Cystobacter fuscus: one gene and its partner. The protein of the gene in region 2 binds, or shares a complex with, the protein of the main gene of each other region. Links are inferred from orthologs where the notes say so. Each region holds a gene or a part of one and is shown on either strand. Other genes may lie near its edges.

The links. Proteins that work in one complex are often made in the same cells at the same time.
Region 1: the proteins of carA (region 2) and carB are in contact, whole or in part, in a solved structure (PDB 1KEE), measured with the Escherichia coli proteins. The link is inferred for Cystobacter fuscus from one-to-one orthologs.

Annotation. Positions count from the first base shown.
Region 1 is NZ_CP022098.1:6,952,416-6,956,297, forward strand. The notes cover bases 50-3,859. They hold carB (carbamoyl-phosphate synthase large subunit), read right to left. Parts: upstream 3,484-3,859; coding sequence 250-3,483; downstream 50-249. Other genes in these bases: CYFUS_RS28245 (thioesterase II family protein), read left to right, coding at 50-153; CYFUS_RS28255 (hypothetical protein), read left to right, coding at 3,591-3,859. Outside these bases: more of CYFUS_RS28245, read left to right, coding at 1-49; more of CYFUS_RS28255, read left to right, coding at 3,860-3,882. UniProt on the Escherichia coli protein: Large subunit of the glutamine-dependent carbamoyl phosphate synthetase (CPSase).
Region 2 is NZ_CP022098.1:5,604,086-5,607,156, reverse strand. Bases 5-3,003 are described here. They hold carA (glutamine-hydrolyzing carbamoyl-phosphate synthase small subunit), read right to left. Parts: upstream 2,064-3,003; coding sequence 945-2,063; downstream 5-944. Other genes in these bases: CYFUS_RS22815 (dihydroorotase), read right to left, coding at 2,060-3,003; CYFUS_RS22825 (hypothetical protein), read right to left, coding at 246-929; CYFUS_RS22830 (kelch repeat-containing protein), read right to left, coding at 5-28. In the rest of the region: more of CYFUS_RS22830, read right to left, coding at 1-4; more of CYFUS_RS22815, read right to left, coding at 3,004-3,071. UniProt on the Escherichia coli protein: Small subunit of the glutamine-dependent carbamoyl phosphate synthetase (CPSase).

The DNA of each region.
Region 1 (3,882 bases), 1.3 Mb from region 2 along the record:
GACCGGGATGCCGTGTCGCTGGAAAAGCTCGAACTCTGGCGTGACCACACCACCTCGGACTTCCGGCTCCATCGCTTCGCTGGCGGCCACTTCTACTTCCGGGAGAATCCGCGGGCGCTCATCGAGGTACTGGGTGCCGTTCTGGGGGTGTAGGGCGGTGCCATGCGCCGAAGAGCCGGTCATGCATCGACCGGCTCTTCCCCCGCTTGTTGGCCGCCACCTCTGCCGCGACGGCCCCGAGCGCGCGGACTACTTCGCGCTCGCGCCGAGGTAGTCCTGGAGCGGCTTGACGCTCTGCTCGGTGTGGATCAACGACTCCATGGCGCCCACGGCCATGCGGGCCGCCTGCACGGTCGTGAAGTACGGCACGCTGTGCATCAGCGCCTCGCGGCGGATGGAGAAGCTGTCGGAGATCTCCTGCTTGCCGAACGTGGTGTTGATGACCAGGACGATCTGCCCGTCGACGATCTTGTCCACGATGTGCGGACGGCCCTCGGCCACCTTGAGCACCTTCTCCGTCTCGATGCCCTTGGCCGCCAGGTAGTCGTGGGTGCCGCCCGTGGTCACCAGCTTGAAGCCGAGCGCGCGCAGGCGCCGCGCCAGGTCCACCACCGCCGGCTTGTCGTCGTTGCGCACGGAGATGAAGATCTTGCCGCTCCGGGGCAGCTTCACGCCCGCGGCCTGCTGGCTCTTGGCGAACGCCGACGGGAAGTCCGCGGCGATGCCCATCACCTCGCCCGTGGACTTCATCTCCGGACCGAGGATGACGTCCACGCCGGCGAAGCGCGCGAAGGGGAACACGGACTCCTTGACGGCCACGTGCTTGAACTCGGGAATGCTCGTGGCGCCCAGCTCCGCGAGCGTCTTGCCCACCATGCACAGGCTGGCGATCTTCGCGAGCGCCACGCCCGTCGCCTTGGAGATGAAGGGCACGGTGCGGCTCGCGCGCGGGTTGACCTCCAGCACGTAGATGGTCTTCCCCTGGATGGCGAACTGCACGTTCATCAGCCCCACCACCCCGAGCTCGCGCGCCAGGGCGATGGCCTGATCCTTCATGCGCTCGACCAGGTCCGGCGACAGCGAGTGCGGGGGCAGCGTGCACGCCGCGTCACCCGAGTGCACCCCCGCCTCCTCCACGTGCTCGAGCACCCCGCCCACCAGCACCGCGCCGGTGCGGTCGGCGACGAGGTCCAGGTCCACCTCGATGGCCTCCTTGAGGAAGCGATCGATGAGCACCGGGTGCTCGGGCGAGGCACTCACCGCCTCGCGCATGTAGCGCTCGAGGCTCTGCTGATCGTAGACGACCTCCATGGCCCGGCCGCCGAGCACGTAGGAGGGGCGCACCATGACCGGGTAGCCGATGCGCTGGGCGACCTTGTAGGCCTCCTCGTGGCTGCGCGCGACGCCGTTCTCCGGCTGGGTGAGGCCCAGCTTCTCGATCAGCTGCGCGAAGCGCTCGCGGTCCTCGGCGCGGTCGATGGCGTCCGGGGACGTGCCGAGGATGGGCAGGCCCGCCTTCTCCAGGGGCACCGACAGGCGCAGCGGCGTCTGGCCGCCGAACTGGACGATGGCGCCCACGGGCTTCTCGCGCTGGGACACCTCGAGCACGTCCTCGATGGTGAGCGGCTCGAAGTACAGCCGGTCCGACGTGTCGTAGTCGGTGGACACCGTCTCCGGGTTGCAGTTGACCATCACCGTCTCGTACCCGGCCGAGCGCAGCGCGAACGCCGCGTGCACGCAGCAGTAGTCGAACTCGATGCCCTGGCCGATGCGGATGGGGCCACTGCCCAGGATGAGCACCTTCTGGCGCGCCGTGGGGGGCGCCTCGTCCTCCTCCTCGTAGGTGGAGTACAGGTAGGGCGTGTACGCCTCGAACTCGGCGGCGCAGGTGTCCACGCGCTTGTACACGGGCCGGATGCCCTTGGCGTGCCGGCGCGCGCGCACCTCCGCCTCGGTGCACCCGAGCAACTGGGCGAGGTACTTGTCGGAGAGGCCATCCGCCTTGGCCGCGCGCAGCGTGTCATCCGGCAGCTTGTCCAGCCCGCCGAGCGCCTGGATGGACTCGGCCTCCCGGACGAGGCCCTGGATGTGGCGCAGGAACCAGGGATCGATGGCGGACAGCTCGTGCACGTCCTCCACGCTCATCCCCTCGCGGAAGGCCTGGGCCACGTAGATGGGGCGCTCGGGACGGGGCACGCGCACGTAGTCGCGCAGCACCTTGCGCCGCTCCTCCTTCTCCGTGGGCAGCTCGGGCGCTTCCAGGCCCGTGCGGCCCGACTCCATGGAGCGCATGGCCTTGAGGTAGGCCTCGCGGAAGGTGCGGCCCATGGCCATCACCTCGCCCACCGCGCGCATGCTGGTGGTGAGGGTGCGGTCGGCGTGGGGGAACTTCTCGAAGTTGAAGCGCGGCACCTTCACCACCACGTAGTCCAGCGTGGGCTCGAAGGAGGCCGGGGTGTCGCGGGTGATGTCGTTGCGCAGCTCGTCCAGCGTGTAGCCCAGCGCCAGCTTCGCGGCCACCTTGGCGATGGGGTAGCCCGTCGCCTTGGACGCGAGCGCGCTGGAGCGCGACACGCGCGGGTTCATCTCGATGACCACGATGCGGCCATCCTTGGGGTTCACGCCGAACTGGATGTTGCTGCCGCCCGTGTCGACGCCAATCTCCCGGATGATGCGCAGGGACGCCTCGCGCAGCCGCTGGTATTCGCGGTCCGTGAGCGTCTGCGCCGGGGCCACGGTGATGGAGTCGCCGGTGTGCACGCCCATCGGATCCAGGTTCTCGATGGAGCAGATGATGATGACGTTGTCCGCCGAGTCGCGCACCACCTCCAGCTCGTACTCCTTCCAGCCGAGCACGCTCTCCTCGACGAGGATGGTGGAGTTGGGGCTCGCCTTGAGGCCCGAGCGGCAGATGGCCTCGAACTCCTCGCGGTTGTAGGCGATGCCGCCGCCGGTGCCGCCCAGGGTGAACGAGGGGCGGATGATGGTGGGAAAGCCCACCTCGTCGATGAGGGCGAGCGCCTCCTGCATGTTCGTCGCGTAGCCGCTCTTGGGCAGTGCCACGCCGATCTTCTGCATGGCCGCCTTGAAGAGCTGCCGGTCCTCGGCCTTGTTGATGGCCTCGAGCGACGCGCCGATGAGCCGCACGCCGTACTTCTCCAGGATCCCCTGCTCGGCGAGCGCCTTGGCGAGGTTGAGCGCCGTCTGGCCACCCATGGTGGGCAGCACCGAGTCGGGACGCTCCTGGGCGAGGATGCGCTCGGCGACCTCGACGGTGATGGGCTCGATGTACGTCCGGTGAGCGAACTCGGGGTCCGTCATCACCGTGGCCGGGTTGCTGTTGAGCAGGACGACCTCGACGCCCTCCTCGCGCAACGCCTTGATGGCCTGGGTCCCTGAGTAGTCGAACTCGCACGCCTGCCCGATGACGATCGGGCCCGAGCCAATGACGAGAACCTTCCGGATATCATTTCGCTTAGGCATCGAGGGGGGGCCCATAGCACGTTCGCCCGCGCTTGCACGAACTCGTGTGAAGGGGTCGGTCCCCCGCCGGCCTCTGGTAGGCTCGGCACTGATTCTCGTGAGGTCCCATGCGCCGCTGGTCCCTGCTCCTGCTGCTGTCCGCCGCTCCCGCCCTCTCCCAGGAAAACCCGCCCACCGAGGCCCCGCCCGCCCAGGCGCCCGCCGCCGAGGCTGCCGACTCCCCTCCGCCCACCACCGAGGGCACCCGGCCCTCTCGCCGTCGCTCCCGGACCCGAGCCGAGGCCCCCGCTCCGGCCCCCACTCCTACTCCGGCTCCCCCCTCCGCTCCCGCCGAGGAGGCGCCCGCGCCGCGGCCCACGTCACGGACCGGTAGCGAGCCGGAGCGCATTCGCAAGGACG
Region 2 (3,071 bases):
TCAGGACCCGCTTTGCCGTGGACTTCATGGTTTTCATCGGCTCTCCGGAATACAGTTGGGGAGGAAAATTCCGTTAATGAGCGTTTTATACGCCCCTCAAACGGAGATGACAAGCCAGAAAGTCAGGTTTTGCGCGAAGAAGCTCCGCGCGCCTCTTGACGCGATGGGACGCGAGAATGTGGGGGGAAATCACACGGCTCGGAGAGGGAGGCCCGGAGCGGGGCCTCGACCTTCTCCGAGGAGAACTAGCTCGCGGACGCCAACCAGGGCGTCGTCTGCGAGAAGTCGTAGATGCGCTCGACGGCGATCTGCTTGTAGCGCTCGGCCTTCACCGCGCGCCGGGCGCACTCCCAGACCATCTCCACCGGGGGCCGCTCGGGCTCCTTCTTCTTGCGGCGCTTGGCCTCGGCCTTGATGGCCTTCACCGCCACGCGTGGGTGGAAGCAGAAGGCCGAGGAGAAGAGCAGATGGCCGGCGAAGGGGATGAGCCGGGCCTCCAGCACGTCTCCCGTCTCCAGGCCCACCATGTGGCGGCGCTCGGTGACGTCGAAGTCCTTGCCCGAGTGCAGTTCGCGCAGGCGCACCAGGCCCTTGCCCAGCTTGCGCACCTCGAAGAGGCCGTGCACCGTCTCCGTGAAGCACCGGAAGGCGTTGGCCTCCTCGGGCGGTCCGCTCTGCAACCGCAGCTCGTACAGCTCCGCCGCCGGCGTCTTGCCGGACGCGGGCGAGACGCGATCGTACAGGTAGTAGTCCAGGAAGGACGCCATGCGCAGCTCGAAGAGCTGGTCGTCCTCGAACACCTCGCCCGTCAGGCGCAGGTACTCGGCCTTGGCGACGAGCAGGTCCGGCTTGCGCGCTTCCTGACTCCCGAAGGCGATGAGCTGATCCAGGTAGGGTTGGTACGACAACGGTGAAAGAGGGGATTCCATGGGGGCGGCGAGATCCTACTCTCCGGCCATCAGCTTCGCGAAGCGGGTGAAGAGGTAGCGCGCGTCATGGGGCCCCGGCGAGGCTTCCGGGTGGTACTGGACGCTGAACGCCCGGGCATCCGGCACGTTCAGGCCCTCCACGGTGCCGTCGTTGAGGTTGAGGTGGCTCACCACCGCCCTGCCCTTCACGCTGGCGTCATCCACGGCGAAACCATGATTCTGACTGGTGATTTCCACCTTGCCCGTGAGCAGGTCCTTCACCGGTTGGTTGGCGCCCCGATGACCGAACTTCATCTTGTAGGTGCGCCCGCCCAGCGCCAGGGCGAGGATCTGATGGCCCAGGCAGATGCCGAACACCGGCACCTTGCCGAGCAGCGAGGCGACCACCTTGTCCGCGCCCTTCACCGCCGCCGGATCCCCGGGGCCGTTGGCGAGGAAGACGCCATGGGGCTTGTCGGCGAGCACCTCCTCGGCGGTGGTGCCCGCGGGCACCACCTTCACCCGGCACCCCACGTCCACCAGGTAGTGGAGCATGGAGCGCTTGAGGCCGTAGTCGTAGGCCACCACGTCGAAGCGCGGCTCGGCGACGGGGCGCGGCTCCTCGCCGAGCAGGCTCGGGGACGGGGTGTTGAAGAGGTAGGGCTTCGCGGTGGACACGCCGGTGGCCAGGTCCATGCCCTCCATGCCCCGGGCGTTCCGGGCGCGCTCCACCAGGGCGCTCGCCGAGTGGCCGTCCGTCGAGACGACCCCCATCTGCGCGCCGTTGAGGCGCAGGTGGCGCACGAGCCGCCGGGTGTCGAGCCCCTCGATGCCGACGATGCCATGGCGCTTGAGGTAGGCGTCGAGCGTCTCCTGGGCGCGCCAGTTGGACTGCTGCGCCGAGGCGTTGCGCACCACCATGCCCACCGCGTGCGGCTTGGGTGACTCCTCGTCCCCGGGGTTGGCGCCCACGTTGCCCATCTCCGGGTACGCCATGGTGACGATCTGCCCGACATAGGAGGGGTCGGTGAGGATCTCCTGGTAGCCGGTCATCGACGTGTTGAACACCACTTCACCCACCGTCTCGCCGGACGCGCCCAGGGCGCGACCCTCGAAGGTGGTGCCATCCGCCAACGCCAGCACGGCCCTCTTCATGACCTGGACTCCTTCGTCTGCCCGTTCTCGAAGACCAGCCGGCCACCCACCCACGTCTGGGCGACCCGGCCCGTCAAACGCCGGCCATGGAAGGGGGTGTTGCGGCTGCGGGAGAAGAACCGCGTCGCATCCACCGTCCACTCCACGTCCGGCTCCACCACCGTGATGTCCGCCGGGGCTCCGACGGCCAGATGGCCGCCCGGCAGCCCGAATGCCTTGGCCGGCCCGTCCGACAAGAGGGCCACGGCCCGCGTCAGGCTCAGCGCGCCCTCGCGCACCGCCGCCAGGGTCAGCCCCAGGGCGGTCTCCAGTCCCACCACGCCATTCCACGCCTTGTCGAACTCCACCTGCTTCTCCAGCACGCCGTGGGGCGCGTGATCGGTGGCGATGGCGTCGATCGTTCCATCCGCGAGCGCCTCGCGCACGGCCAGCACGTCATGGCGGGTGCGCAGGGGCGGATTCATCCGGGCGTGGGTGTCGTAGTCCCCCACCGCCTCGTCCTCCAGCGTGAAGTGGTGCGGGGTGGCCTCGGCGGTGACGCGCAGGCCCCGGCGTTTGGCCTCGCGGATCAAACGCACGCTCCCCTCGCACGACACGTGGGCCACGTGCAGCCGGCCACGCGTCTCCTCCAGGAGCACGAGATCCCTCGCCACCATGGCCACCTCGGCCGAGGGCGGAATACCGATGAGCCCCAGGCGCGTGGAGGTGGGGCCCTCGTGCATCACACCCTTGCCCGACAGCGTCAGGTCCTCCTCGTGCACCATGACGGGCAGGTCGAACTGGGTGGCGTACTGGAGCGCGCGGCGCATGAGGCCGGCGTTCATCACCGGGCGGCCGTCGTCGGTGATGCACACGCAGCCGGCGGCCACGAGCGCCCCCATCTCCGCCATCTCCTCGCCCTGCAGGCCCTTGGTGATGGCGCCCGCCAGGTACACCCGGCACAGCCCCGCCTCGCGCGCCTTGGCCTTCACGTACTCGGTGACGAGCACGCTGTCGTTGACGGGCTTG